DNA from 2 places in the Microbispora sp. CA-135349 genome. Region 2 is predicted to be linked to the other one. Evidence: riboswitches for the same ligand, from Rfam matches in the RefSeq annotation. Region 2 holds a riboswitch; the other holds the start of a gene.
The links. A riboswitch is a leader RNA that binds a small molecule or an ion and turns the genes downstream of it on or off. The one in region 2 is predicted to bind cyclic di-AMP.
Positions count from the first base shown of each region.

Region 1: it holds a riboswitch for cyclic di-AMP, as region 2 does, so the genes downstream of both, ACQPZZ_RS19580 (CHAP domain-containing protein) here and ACQPZZ_RS14135 (C40 family peptidase) in region 2, are expected to answer to the same signal.

Region 1 covers NZ_CP192001.1:4,197,847-4,205,126, forward strand. Annotated here, with positions in the region: gene ACQPZZ_RS19570 (ATP-binding cassette domain-containing protein) at 1-1,670, shown strand, start outside; gene ACQPZZ_RS19575 (hypothetical protein) at 1,777-2,241, shown strand; gene ACQPZZ_RS19580 (CHAP domain-containing protein) at 2,437-3,117, opposite strand; cyclic di-AMP (ydaO/yuaA leader) riboswitch at 3,132-3,263, opposite strand; gene ACQPZZ_RS19585 (sensor histidine kinase) at 3,483-4,658, opposite strand; gene ACQPZZ_RS19590 (response regulator transcription factor) at 4,655-5,308, opposite strand; gene ACQPZZ_RS19595 (hypothetical protein) at 5,451-6,005, shown strand; gene ACQPZZ_RS19600 (efflux RND transporter periplasmic adaptor subunit) at 6,002-7,066, shown strand; gene ACQPZZ_RS19605 (ABC transporter ATP-binding protein) at 7,063-7,280, shown strand, end outside.
Region 2 covers NZ_CP192001.1:3,002,585-3,009,864, reverse strand. Annotated here, with positions in the region: gene ACQPZZ_RS14160 (RNA polymerase sigma factor) at 1-78, shown strand, start outside; gene ACQPZZ_RS14155 (manganese catalase family protein) at 355-1,254, shown strand; gene ACQPZZ_RS14150 (Nramp family divalent metal transporter) at 1,650-2,981, shown strand; gene ACQPZZ_RS14145 (glycosyltransferase family 4 protein) at 3,041-4,150, opposite strand; gene ACQPZZ_RS14140 (hypothetical protein) at 4,259-5,152, opposite strand; gene ACQPZZ_RS14135 (C40 family peptidase) at 5,400-5,984, opposite strand; cyclic di-AMP (ydaO/yuaA leader) riboswitch at 6,059-6,212, opposite strand; gene ACQPZZ_RS14130 (C40 family peptidase) at 6,518-7,280, opposite strand, start outside.

The DNA.
Region 1 (7,280 bases), 1.2 Mb from region 2:
AGAAGGAACTCCACGACCTGCTCCACAGGGAGCCGACCAAGATCAAGGTCGACAACATCAACCTCACTTACGAGGGCCTGATCCCGCGGATCCAGAAGTCGATGCTGTCCAAGGACAAGGAGGCGTTGCAGCCGCACGTCCGGGCGTTCGTGGAGCGGGCGGTGAAGTTCATGACCTGCCCCGAGTGCGGCGGCACCCGGCTCAGCGAGGCGGCCCGGTCGTCCAAGATCGAGGGGATCAGCATCGCCGACGCCTGCGCGATGCAGATCAGCGACCTGGCCGACTGGGTCCGCGGCCTGGACGAGCCGTCGGTCGCGCCGCTGCTCACCACGTTGCAGCAGCTCCTCGACTCGTTCGTGGAGATCGGACTGGGCTATCTGTCCCTCGACCGGGCGTCGGGCACGCTGTCGGGCGGCGAGGCGCAGCGCGTCAAGATGATCCGCCACCTCGGCTCCTCGCTCACCGATGTCACCTACGTCTTCGACGAGCCCACGACGGGCCTGCACCCCCATGACATCCAGCGGATGAACGGCCTGCTGCTGCGGCTGCGGGACAAGGGCAACACGGTGCTGGTCGTGGAGCACAAGCCGGAGATGATCGCGATCGCCGATCACGTCGTCGACCTCGGCCCCGGCGCCGGCACGGCGGGCGGCATGGTCTGCTTCGAGGGCACGGTCGAGGGGCTGCGGGCCGGCGGCACCGTCACCGGCCGCCACATCGATGACCGGGCCGCCCTCAAGAAGTCGGTGCGCACGCCCACCGGCACGCTGGAGATCCGCGGCGCGACGGCGAACAACCTGCGCGACGTCGACGTCGACATCCCGCTCGGAGTGCTCGTCGTCGTCACCGGAGTGGCCGGATCGGGCAAGAGCTCGCTCATCCACGGGTCGATCCCCGCCGGCGCGGGTGTCGTGTCGGTCGACCAGGGCGGCATCCGCGGCTCGCGGCGGAGCAACCCGGCGACGTACACAGGGCTGCTCGACCCGATCCGCAAGGCGTTCGCGAAGGCCAACGGCGTGAAGCCGGCGCTGTTCAGCGCCAACTCCGAGGGCGCCTGCCCCACCTGCAACGGCGCCGGCGTCATCTACATGGATCTGGCGATGATGGCCGGGGTCTCCACCACCTGTGAGGAGTGCGAGGGGAAGCGGTTCCAGGCGGCGGTGCTGGAGCACAAGCTCGGCGGGCGCGACATCAGCGAGGTGCTCGCGATGCCGGTGGAGGAGGCCCAGGAGTTCTTCGGCTCCGGCGAGGCGCGCACGCCGGCCGCGCGCGCCATCCTCGACCGGCTCGCCGACGTCGGGCTCGGCTACCTCACGCTCGGTCAGCCGCTCACCACGCTGTCCGGCGGCGAGCGGCAGCGGCTCAAGCTGGCCACCCACATGGGCGACAAGGGGGGCGTCTACGTCCTGGACGAGCCGACCACCGGCCTCCACCTCGCCGACGTCGAGCAGCTGCTCGGCCTGCTGGACCGGCTGGTCGACTCCGGCAAGTCGGTCATCGTGATCGAGCATCACCAGGCCGTCATGGCGCACGCGGACTGGATCGTCGATCTCGGTCCGGGCGCCGGTCACGACGGCGGCCGGATCGTCTTCGAGGGCACTCCGGCCGATCTCGTCGCCGCCCGCTCCACCCTCACCGGCGAGCACCTCGCGGCCTACGTCGGCGCCTGACCGGGGCCGTCGCGGGCACCGCGACGGCCGCCCGCAGGAACATGTCGTCAGGACACGTCAGGCACTAGGGTGACCGCGATCGCCCGCGTCGGCAAAGGAGATGATCATGACCACCGACCCGACGATGACCCGGATCGGCCAGGGGGTGGAGTTGCATCACCACCAAGGTCAGCGTGAAGCCGCCCGCGACCTGTTCGCACAGATCTGGGACGACATCGGCGGTGAACAGGGCGACCCGCTGCATGTTTGCGTCCTCGCCCACTCAATGGCCGACGTGCAGGACGACGTGCACCAGGAGCTGATGTGGGATCTGCGTGCGCTTGCCGCCGCCGATCTCGTCACCGACGAGCGGGTGGCCCAGGCCGGGGTGCCACTTTCCGTGGCCGGCCTGTATCCGTCCTTGCACCTGAACCTGAGTGAGTGCTATCGCAAGCTGGGCGACTCAGGCCGCGCCCGTGAGCATCTCCAGCAGGCGCGGGCCTTGATCGGCGAGCTCGGCGACGACGAGTACGGGCAGCTCATCAGGGGCGGCCTGGAGCGGCTGGCCGCACAGCTGGGCGAGGCCACCTGACGCGCTCCGGGTCTGCCGGAGGCTCGATCCTCGCTCTGATCGGCCCGGCCGGACAGCCCCGTTCGAGAACCCGTCGCGGGTCGCGGCGTGCGAGTGCACAGCGATGGCCGGCGGCACTCCGGTCCCTCCCTTGAACGGCGAAGCGCGCCGGGATCACCGGCGCGCTTCGGGGTCCGGTGCCGGACCGCCGGGCCGTCAGGCGGAGGCGGTGGTGGAGGCGTCCGCGGGATACATCGGGTAGCCGTACCCGACCACCTGCGAGGTGGGGCGGGTGCGGGTCTCGACGGCGCCGCCGTCGCCCGTGTTGCCCTCGATGGTCTGGATGGTGCCGTCGCCGTTGTCCTTGACGACGAAGCCGACATGCACGATGTCGTCGATGTCCTTGCTGCCGTTCCAGTTGAAGAACACCACCGCGCCCGGCTTGGGCGTCTGACCCCAGCGGCCGTGGTCGGCGAACCAGCGGGCGTGCTCGACCGTGTAGGCGTCGGAGCCCATGACGGGCCCGATGCCGAGCTGGTCGCCGACCCAGGAGACGAACATGTCGCACCAGGCGGCGTTGAGGTAGCCCTTCAGGGTGCCTCCGTCGCGGGCGAGGGTCTCACGGGCGCGGGGCGAGGACATGTACCACTGCTGGAACTTGGTTCCGCCGCCGGCCGCGTTCTCGCTGATCCCGACCTGGCTCCTGGCCAGGGTCAGCACGTCCGCCGCGCTGATCTTGGGCAGCGTGGAGGCGATCTCGGCCATGGACTGCGAGGCCGCCGGGCCCTTGCCGGCGTGCGGGTTGTCGGCGTGCGCGGCCGGCGACGCGACCAGCACGGTGGCGGCGAGGGCCCCGCCCGCGAGGGCAGCGCGCATACAGGTGTTGAGGACGTGCATGGTGGGGCGAACTCCCTTACTTCCATGCCGCCTACCGGGTTAGCTGACGGGTTCGGGCTGGAAGTCGCCCTACGGCAGGCATGCCGATTCACCCCAGGAGAGGTGGGTCCCCGGCTCCGCGGACGCGGACTCGGCGGCCGGGCGGCAGGCCGGTATCGGCCGGCCGCGTCGGTCTGAGGAGGGCTTCTTGACCATTGAGATGAGCAAGTGCGCCCTGAGATGCCTAAAAGGTAATAGACCAGGTCAAACCGGTCAAGTTAGACCAAGTCAGATTTTACGGTGCTGAATGCGCCAAGCGGGCGGGGGTGGGTAGGGGCCGCGCCACGTGATCACCAGGGGCGCGCCGTGGCGCGCGCAACCCGTGATCACCCGGGCAGGCGCACGGTCACCGCCAGGCCGCCTTCCGGCCGGGCCAGCGCCTCCGCCGTGCCGCCGTGGGCCACGGCGATGGCCCGGACGATGGACAGGCCCAGCCCCGCCCCCCGGGCGGAGCGCACGCGGTCGCCGCCGAGCCGGCGGAACGGCTCGAACATGTCGTCCACCTCGTACGGCGGGACGAGGGGCCCGGTGTTCTCCACCGTCACGCTCACCCCGGCCTCGTCCTCCCGCAGCCGGACCCAGACCTCCCCGTCACGCACGTTGTACTTGATCGCGTTCTCCAGCAGGTTGAACAGGCAGCGCTCGAGGAAGAGCGGATCACCCTGCGCGACCGCCGGGCGCAGGTCCTCGTGGACGACCACCTTCCCGCGTCGCGGCTGCAGGTCGATCTGCTCCATCACCGTACGGACGACCTGCCGCAGGTCGACCGGCCTGCGGCAGGTCACCTCCTGCTCCGACTGCGCCAGCATGAGCAGGCCCTCGATCAGCCGCTCATACCTGGCGTTCGTGCCCAGCAGCGCGCGGGCCAGCGCCTTGAGGTCCTCCGACGCGGCCGGTTCCTCCAGCGACACCTCAAGGACCGTACGGTTGACCGCCAGCGGGGTGCGCAGCTCGTGGGAGGCGTTGGCGATGAACCGGCGCTGGGCGTCGAACACCCGGTGCAGCCGGTCGAGCATCGCGTCGAAGGTGTCGGCGAGCCGTTTGACCTCGTCCTGCGGGCCGCGCAGGGCGATCCGCTCGTGCAGCGTGCTCTCCGACAGCCGCTGCGCGGTCTCGGTCACGCGGTCGAGCGGGCGCAGCGCGCGGTCGGCCACCAGGTAGCCCAGCACCACCGCGACGGCCCCGACCAGGATCATGACGATCACCGTCGACCTGAGCACGTCGCTCAGCACGTCCGCCGCACCCTGCTCGACATTGGTCCGCACCCGCTGCGCGAGCAGGTCGCCGTCGGGTAGCCTGCCGCCGGGGACGGCAACGGGGGCGCCCGCGCCGGTCACCTTCGACGCCACCGCCACCACGAACCGCTGGTTGAGCGCCCGCGCGGTCAGCAGGTGAGTGAACCACAGCAGCACCGACCCCGCCAGGAGGAACAGCCCGCCGTACAGGAGGGTGAGCCGCATCCGCAGACCGAGCCCGCCCCACAAGGACAGGACGCGATTCACAGCCGGTACCCCCGGCCCGGCACGTTCTCGATCACCGGCGGCTCGCCCAGCTTGCGGCGCAGCGAGGTGATCGTGACGCGCAGCACGCCGGTACCGGCGCCGGCGTGCTCGTCCCACACCTTCGCGCGCAGCCGGGCCGGGGTGACCAGCCCGCCGCACGCGCTCATCAGCTCGTGCAGCACGTCGAACTCCTTACGTCCCAGCGCCACCTGACGCCCGTCCCGCACGACCGTGCGGCGGGCGGGGTCGAGCCGGATCCCGGCCCGCTCGATCGCCGGCGGCACCGCCCGGGGCGTGCGCCGGGCCAGCGCCCGGATCCGGGCCACCAGCTCGGCGAACGCGAACGGCTTGACCAGGTAGTCGTCGGCGCCCAGGGACAGGCCCCCGACCCGGTCCCGCACCCGCCCGGCCGCCGTCAGCATGAGGATGCGGCTCGCCCCGCCGGCGCCGACCAGCTCCCGGCACACCTCGTCTCCGTGCACCTCGGGCAGGTCGCGGTCGAGCACGACCACGTCGTAGTCGACGTAGGCGGCCAGCTCCAGCGCCTCCCGGCCGTCGCAGGCCACGTCCACCGCGATCGCGTGCAGCCGCAGCCCGCGGGCGACCGCGTGGGCCAGCTGTTCCTCGTCCTCGACCACGAGCACCCGCATTCCAACCTCCCGCTCGGCTCCGAGACTGGCGCAGGAGGTGTTAGCCGCGGATAAACGGATCTCGCTTATCCGCGTTTAGCACCGCCTCCGCTGAAGTTGGGCCCCGTCCCGGGCGAACGCCCCGGGAAAGAAGGAGCGACCCATGCGCTTACGACCGCTGCGCGCCCTGGGCCCGGCATTCGGGCTCGCGCTGGCACTGGCCGCCTGCGGCGCGGCCCCCGCGGACGACGGGATCGCCAGTGCGGGCGGCGCCACCCCCGGCACCACCACCGGCGTCACCCCCGGCACCGCGACGGGCGCGACGACGAAGCCCTCGCCGGGCACCGTCGACCGGCAGGAGGCCCAGCTCAAGTTCGCCCAGTGCATGCGCGAGCACGGCGTGGACATGCCCGACCCCGGCCCCGACGGCCGCGTCCGCATCATGGGCAAAAAGGGCGAGGAGGCCGTGATGCGCAAGGCCATGCAGGCCTGCGAGCACTTCATGAAGGACGCGGTCGGCGACAAGCTCGGCGGCGACGACCCCCAGGTACGCGACCGCATGGTCAAGTTCGCCCAGTGCATGCGTGAGCACGGCATCGACATCCCCGACCCGGCGCCCGGACAAGGGATCCAGTTCAAGCTCAAGCCGGGCCAGGAGAAGGCGATGGAAGAGGCGCAGAAGGCCTGCGAGGAGCTCGCGCCGGGGAGCAGGCCGTGAGGAAGGGCCTGGTGATCGCGGGGGCCGGAGTCCTCGCCCTGGCCGCCGCGGGGACCGCCGTCGCCATGGCGGGCGGCGACGGCGCAGGCGCGGCCGAGCCGTCCGCGCCCCCGGTCCCCGCCACCGCGTCGATCACCCGCCAGGACCTGATCGACACCAAGACCGTGGAGGGGGCCCTGACCTACTCCGGCGAGCGTCAGGTGAGCACCGACGCCTCCGGCACGGTCACCTGGGCGCCCGCCGAGGGCGCGGTCGTCCGGCGCGGCCGCCCGCTGCTCAGGGTCGACCGCAGGCCGGTGGTCCTCATGTACGGCTCGCTGCCGATGTACCGCCCGCTGCGGCAGGGCGTCGACGACGGCCCGGACGTCGAGCAGCTCGAACGCAACCTCAAGGTCCTGGGCTACGGAGACGACCTGACCGTGGACGACCACTTCAGCTACGCCACCTATCTGGCCGTCAAGCAGTGGCAGGACGACGCCGGGCTGCCCGAGACCGGGCAGGTGGACGCCTCCCAGGTGGTCTTCCTTCCCGCCGCCGCCCGGGTGACCGCCGCCAAGGTCGACGTCGGCGACAGGACCACGCCCGGACGCCCGGCCCTCACCGTGTCGGGCGTACGACGGCTGGTGCACGTGGACCTGTCCACCGACGACCAGACGCTGGCCAGGAAGGGCGCCAAGGTCACCGTGGAACTGCCCGGCGGCGAGCGGGTCACCGGGAGGATCACCTCGGTCGGCACGGTGGCCGAGTCCGTCCCTTCCGAGCAGGGACAGGACGAGGGCAGCACCGTCGACGTCGACATCACCTTGGGCACGACCCCGAAGACCCGCCTCGACAAGGCCCCCGTCGAGGTGGAGCTGGTCAGCGAGCGGCGGGAGAACGTGCTGGCCGTGCCCGTGGAGGCGCTGCTGGCCCTGCGGGAGGGCGGCTTCGGCGTCGAGGTGGTCGAGGGCGCCTCCACCCGCGTGGTCCCGGTCGAGCTCGGCGCCTTCGGCAGCGGCATGGTCGAGATCACCGGCGCCGGGCTCGCCGAGGGCATGAAGGTCGGGGTGCCCGCCACATGAGCATCCCGCAGCCCGAGCAGCCGTACGTGGTGGAGCTGCGCGAGGTGACCAAGGTGTACGGCGGCGGCGTGCGGGCCCTGCGCGGAGTGGACCTGCTGGTCGAACGCGGCGAACTCGTCGCCATCGCCGGGCCGTCCGGCTCCGGCAAGTCGACCCTGCTGCACCTCGTCGGCACCCTGGACCGGCCCACCACGGGCACCGTACGGATCGCCGG
Region 2 (7,280 bases):
TCCCCGGAGGAGCTCACCGGCCGGACGAGCGCGCAGTTGAGCACACCTGCCACGGGCGGCTCCGTGAAGCTCGACTGACCCGGCGGCGGCGCCGGGCCTCACGTCCGGCGCCGCCGGAAGCTCCGGTCCTTCCCACCACCCGCTATGGGCGAACAGCGGGTTGTTCGCGCGCAATCGAGGCGTGGGCAGGCACCTGTCCATCCATTGGGCCCTTCGTTAGGTGTCGCTCCTGTGGTCCCGTTGCGCCACGTGTTGGGATTTATGCGTGACCCCCCACCACACGTACCAGCGGGGTCGCGCCCTTGGCCCGCTTAAGGCCTGCGGCTCCCTGTGGTTTCCTACGCAAGGAGTCATATGTTCCGGCACAACCGTCGCCTGCAGTTCGAGGCCCGGCCAGAAAAGCCCGACCCCGTGTACGCGCGCAAGCTCCAGGAGCTCATCGGCGGTGCCTTCGGCGAGATGACGGTCACCATGCAGTACCTGTTCCAGGGCTGGAACTGCCGCATGCCCGGCAAGTACAAAGACCTGATCATGGACATCGCGACCGAGGAGATCGGGCACGTCGAGATGCTCGCCACGATGGTCGCCCGCCTCCTCGAAGGCGCGCCCTCGACCGCGGTCACGAAGATGGCCACCGCCGACCCCGTGCTCGGCGCGGTGCTCGGGGGAATGGACCCGCAGCAGGCCATCGTGGCCGGGGGCGGGCCCCTGCCGGCCGACAGCAACGGGTACCCCTGGAACGGCCGCTACATCGTCGCGAGCGGCAACCTGCTCGCGGACTTCCAGGCGAACGTCGCCGCCGAGGCGCACGGCAGGCTGCAGACCGCCCGGCTGTACCACATGACCGACGACCGGGGCGTGAAGGACATGCTGAAGTTCAACCTCGCCCGCGACACCCTGCACCAGAACCTGTGGCTGAAGGCCATCGAGGAACTGCGGACGGACGGCCTGGAGGACGTCGTGGTGCCCAACGCGCTGTTCGACGAGGAGCACGCCGAGCACGCGGAGACGATCTGGGACGTGTCCGACGGCACCGAGGCCCAGGCGGGCGGCTGGGCGAGCGGGCCGCAGCCCGACGGCCGCCACCGGTTCGCCTATCTCCTCAACCCCGAGCCGCTCGGGGATCCCGCCATGGCCCCGCCGCCGGACCCGAAGCTGTACGACACCTACGACGGCAGCATGGGCGAGCCGAAGGGCCCCGCCCTCGGCACCGAAGTGGGGCCCGTGGGGAAGCTCAAGGACAAGCTCACCTGACCGGCTCCGCCGAGGCGTGAGCGAACGCGGAGGCCGGTCGGGCACCGGCCCTCCGCTCCGGCCGCTCATCTCACCCCCGGAGCCCGCACGGGCCCGCGTGCCGCGCCCGGTGGGCCTGAAGGCCGCCCCGGCGGGGCGCTTGTTCCACGACCGCCTGCCCCGATGGCCGCGCCGATCGTCGGCCCGCGGCACCGCGCCGCGCCATGCCTGTGGGCCGCACGGCGTCACCCTGTGGGCCGCACGGCGTCACCCTGTGGGCCGCACGGCGTCACCCTGTGGGCCGCACCGCGCCACGCCTGTGGGCCGCACGGCGCCACGCCCCAGCACGGCGGGCCGCGACCGCCATGCCGCGAGGCCGCCGCCTCCCGTCCAGACCTGTTTCCTGTGAGGCTTTCGTGCTCGACTCCCGCCGTCCCGTGAACGGGCCCGCGCCCGCCGATCCCGCCGCCGCCGTCCCCGCCACCGCCCATCCCACGGCCGATGCCACCGCGCTTCCCACCACCGCGGATCCCGCCGCGCGGCGGTCGTCGCCGGGCCGCCTGGCGCGGCTGGCCGGCCTGTGCGGCCCCGCCTTCGTCGTCTCCGTGGCGTACGTCGACCCCGGCAACTTCGCGACCAACATGTCGGGCGGCGCCCAGTACGGCACCATGCTGCTGTGGGTGATCGCCGTCGCGAACGTGCTGGCCATGTTCGTGCAGGCGCTGTCGGCCAAGCTCGGCATCGCCACCGGCCGCAACCTTCCGGAGCTGTGCCGGGACACCCTGCCGCGCCGGGTGAGCCTGCCGCTGTGGGTGCAGGCCGAGCTGGTCGCCGCCGCCACCGATCTGGCCGAGTTCATCGGCGGCGCGATCGCCCTGAACCTGCTGTTCGGTGTGCCGCTGCTGCCCGCCGCCGCGATCACGGCCGTCGTCTCCTCGCTGCTGCTGATGCTCGCGCCGCGCGGGCGGCGCAGGTTCGAGGCGACCGTCACGGCGATGCTCGCCGTGGTCCTGGCCGGTTTCGCCTACCAGGTGCTGCTGTCGGGGTCGCTCGCGGGTGTGGCGGGCGGTTTCGTGCCCCGCCTGGCCGGCACCGACAGCCTGCTGCTGGCCACCGGGATCATCGGGGCGACCGTCATGCCCCACGTCGTCTACCTGCACTCGGCCCTCACCCAGCACCAGGGCGGGCACGGGGAGGCGGCGCGCAGGGAGGCCGTGCGCGCCAGCCGGATGGACATCGCCGTCGCCCTCGGCACCGCCGGGCTGGTGAACATGGCGATGCTGACCGTCGCCGCCGCCACGTTCGGAGGCGGCGATCCCGGCAGCCTGCAGGCCATCCACGCCGGTCTCGGGCAGGTCCTCGGCCCCGGGGCGGCCGTCGCGTTCGCGCTCGCCCTGCTCGCCTCCGGACTGGCCTCCTCCAGCGTGGGGACCTACGCCGGGCAGGTGATCATGGCTGGGTTCCTGCGCCGCAGCGTGCCGCTCCTGGCGCGGCGCCTGGTCACGATCATCCCGGCCATGGCGGTCCTGGTCGCAGGGGTGGATCCCACCCGGGCGCTCGTCCTGAGTCAGGTCGCGCTGTCGTTCGGCATCCCGTTCGCCCTGGTGCCGCTCGTGGCGTTCACCGGCAGCAGGAAGCTGATGGGCGACCTCGTCAACCGCCGCCTCACCACCGTCGCCGGCGTCGTCGTCGCCGCCGTGATCAGCGCGCTGAACGGCTTCCTGCTGGTGGAGGTGTTCACCGGCTGAGGTGGCCTTCCTTCACCGAATCCTCCGGAGGAAGCCCGGTCCGCAGCCGGGAAACGAAGTCAAAGCAGTGCGGCGAACCGGGTCGCGACGAGGTCCCAGCGCCACTCCTCCTCGATCCAGGCCCGGCCCCGCTCGCCCATCGCCCGGGCGCGGGCCGGGTCGGCCAGCAGATCGCACAGCGCCCGGGCCACCGCCGTGTGCGACGTGCCGTCGACCACCAGGCCCGTCTCGCCGTGCCGTACGGCGTCGGGGGCGCCTCCGGAGGACCCGGCGACCACCGGCAGCCCGGTGGCCGACGCCTCCAGGTAGACGATGCCGAGGCCCTCGACGTCCAGGCCCCCGAACCTGCTGCGGCAGGGCATGGCGAACACGTCGCCCGCGTCGTAGTAGGCCGGGAGGGACGCCCAGGGGACGGACCCGGTGACGACCACCGAGCCGCGCAGGCCGGCCCGGGCGACCGTCCGCTCCAGCGACCGTCGTGACGGGCCGCCGCCGACCAGGAGCAGGGCCGCGCCGGGGACGCGCCGCAGGACGAGCGGCCAGGCCCGCAGCAGCACGTCCTGGCCCTTGCGCGGCACCAGCCGCGAGACGCACACGACGACCGGGCGGTCTCCCAGGCCGAGCGACGCGCGGACCCGGTCGCCGCCCGCTCCCGGGCGGAAGGCTGTGGTGTCCACCCCCGGCGCGAGCCGTACCAGCCTGGATGCGGGAACGGCCCGCGCGATCCGGCGGCGGGTGTACTCGCCTAGGTAGGTCACGACGTCGGCCCCCGCGCCGATGCGGCCCAGCAGGGCGCGCGCCCCCGGCAGGCGGGCCCACGACGCCTCGTGCCCGTGGGTGAGCATGACGATCCGGCCCGCGCCGGCGGCGCGCAGGGCGGGGGCGAGCAGCCCCAGCGGCGCCGCCGCGCCGAAGACGACGGTCGCGCCGTCCTCGACCAGCGCCGCCGCCCTGCTCGCCACCGAGCGCGTCGGCAGCATCAGCGAGGAGGGATGACGGACCACCTCGTACGGCTGGCGGGCGTCGAACTCCTCGCAGCCCTTCCAGCACGGGGCGTACACGACCACGGAGCCGGGCGGCCTGCGCGAGGCGAGGCCGTGCACGAACGCCTGGATGCCGCCCGGTCTGGGCGGGAAGTCGTTCGTGATGATCAGCGTCCGCTTCGTCATCCTCACCCCCGCTGCCGGCGTGGCCGGGCGGTCCGCCCGCGCGCCGCCCGAGAACGCATTGTCGCAGCCGCGGCCTCGCCGTCGCCCTGTGAAAACGCCCTGTGGTGATCAGGACGGGGCGAGCTGCTCGCGCGTGTAGGACCGCCATTCGCGGGTCAGGCCTTCGGCGGTCAGCCCGAGCACTTCGCGCAGGGCCGCGCCGATCTCCTCGCGCGACGCGGCGCGGTAGAGCGCGACCAGGCTCCGCTCGCCGAACCGGACGGCGATGTAGCGGCAGGCCAGCCACGCCTCCTCATACGCCTGGGCGGGCCTGGCGGCGAAGTCGGCGGACCCCGGCAGATTGTGCAGCGCCGCCTTCCCCGCGGCCACGTCGGCGGCCAGCTCGGCGGCGATCGTCCGGACCGGCAGGCCGCTGTCCAGATAGCCGACATAGTCGGCGAAGCCCTCCATGAGCCACATCGGCACGGCGCGGGGGCCGGCGGTCGCGACGTGCGTCAGCTCGTGGGTCACGACCACCAGACGGCCGGTCGCGGTCAGGCGGGCGAACGCGGCCGGCTGCACGATCACCCGGCCGGCCGTGGCGACGGCCGCCAGATCGTCCACCTTCGCCGGCGCGGCCAGCACGGCCGCCTGCTCCTCGGTGCGCGGCACGAGGACAACCGCGCCCTCGTGCCCCCGGCCGTGGTTCCCCCAGACCCTCGACACCGTACGGTCCGCCTCGCCGGCCACCGCGGCGATCCCGGCGATCAGCGACCCGGGCGATCCGACGACGACGACGCGCTCGCCGCGGACGACGGAGGCGCCGGTCCACATGTCCGGATGCTCCCGCACGGCGGCGCGGGCACGCGTCAGCAGGGGACGCAGCGGGTCGGGCGGGGCCGCGGCGGCAGGCCCGGCCAGCAGCACGGCCAGCGCGACGGCGACGGCCGCCGTGCGGCGGAGACGGAACCTGTGGGGCGGGTCTGCGGGGTGGCGCCGATCGGCCCGCGCAGGCGCCGCCACGCTCCCGGGCACCGCGGAGGCCTCGCCGGGCGCCGCCCGCGGAGCCGTCCGCTCTGGCGAGGGGACTGCCGGGTCCATCCGGCAGGGGGACATCTCAGCCGGACAAGGCAGGAGACCGTCCCCTTCAGGGGATGGAGGAGTCACGCCGTGCATGCTAACCAGCACATGTCACGGCCCCGCCCACCTCGGCGAGGTGGGCGGGGCCGTAGGGACGGCGCCGGTCGAGGGGGCTGGTGACCGGTGCCCGTCAGACGCCCGGACGGACGGCACCGACGAAGGTGCTCCTCCGGTAGGCGTCCAGCTTGTCGATCCGGACCCGCGTGCCGGTGTGCGGAGCGTGGATCATCTTGCCGTGCCCGACGTACATGCCGACGTGGCCGCCGCCGCTCGTGAAGATCAGGTCACCGGGCTCGAAGTGACCCCAGGACACCTTCTTCCTGACCGCGCTGCGGATGGACCACGTCGTGCGCGGCAGCCGTACGCCCGCCTGGCGCCAGGCGTACTGGACCAGGCCCGAGCAGTCGAACGCGCCCGGTCCCGTGGCGCCGTAGCGGTAGGGGTCGCCGATCTGCTTCTTGGCGGCCTTGACCGCGCGCTCGGCCTTGACCTGCTGGAGCACGCCCCTGCCGATCTTCCGCTTGGCGGCGCGTTGCCTGGTCTGCTGCTTCTTCACGGCGGCCTTGCGAGCGGTGGTGCCGGTGCTCGCCTTCGTGTCCGTCTTCGTGGTCGTCTTCGCGGCGGTCTTCGCCGCTGTGTCCGTCTTGACGACCGTGACCGTCACCGTGTCGGCCGCCGCCGGCTGCGCACCGGCGACCCCTACGGATGCCGTCAAAGCGGCACCCCCAAGGGCAATTCGGGCAAGACGGGACAGACTAGCGGGGGTGGTAGACAGGATCTCTCCTCGGGTCTTCCGCTCACGCCTACCGGGTTAGCTGACGGGTTCGGGCGGGGAAGTCGCCCTACGGCGCGCGACGCGCCGATTCACCCCGGACCTTCGGTGAAGGTCGATGGTTCCCCGGCTCCGTGCCTCCTGACTGCACGGACTCGGCATGCCACCGGCGCCGGGGGGATCCCGCGAAGGGGAGAGTGGTGAAGGGCGCCGATGACGGTGGATGACTGCGCGACCGGCCGGCCGGACCGGGCTCGCGACGGCGAGGCGTGCTCGCCGCGGCCCAGAAGCTACCGAGGACCCGCCGCGTTCGGCAAAGCCCTCCCGCCGCGTAAAGATCAGATAACGAAGGTCACCAAGAAGAAACGGCAGCGTACCCGCAGGGCGAAAGGGCTAAATGTGACTCTGCTCACAATCCTGGCAACGAGCGGCGAATCCGGTCACAGCAGCCACAAAAAGCACAGAAGTCGCGGACGTCAGGGGCGGACGGCGCCGATCGCGTGATACTCGGCAAGTGTGACAATCTTCACAACATCGCCGGTCTGCGGGGCGTGGACGACCTTGCCGTCACCGGCGTAGATGCCGACATGCCCGTACCCGGCGTGCCAGAGCAGGTCTCCCGGCTGGAGCTCGTCCAGCGAGACCCGGCGGCTCGCCCCCCAGGCCCACTGCTCGTAGCTGGTCCGGGGCAGGGTCACCCCGGCCGCCGCCCAGGCGCCCTGCACGAGCCCTGAGCAGTCCCATCCGTCCGGTCCGGTGCCCCCGTAGCGGTACGGCTTGCCGACCTGCTTGTAGGCGAACTGGAGAGCCGCGAGCGCGTTGCCGGACGCGGGCCCGGTGTAGACGACGCCGGGGCTGTTGGGGTTGCCGGGGTTGAACGTCCCGAGTGAGCGCAGGAGCTTCATCTGCTCCCTGACGAGCTTGTCGACCTTCTCCTTCTCGCCGGCGAGCTCGCCCCTGACGTCGGTGGCCTCCTTGTAGAGCGCCTTGCTCCGGTCGCGGCGGTCCTTGAGGTCCTTGATGGCGCTCTCGTACTCCTTGAGCCGCCCGGCACGCTCGGCGGAGATGTGGTTGAGCGTCGCGAGGCCGCTGAGCATCGCGTCGGGGTCGCCGCCGGAGAAGACGCCGCCCAACGACCCCATGTCGCCGACCTGGTAGCTGTTGACGGCCATCGTGACCAGCCCGGAGCGGAGCGCCTCCACCCGGACGTTCTGCTTCTTGTAGTCGCCGTTGATCGCG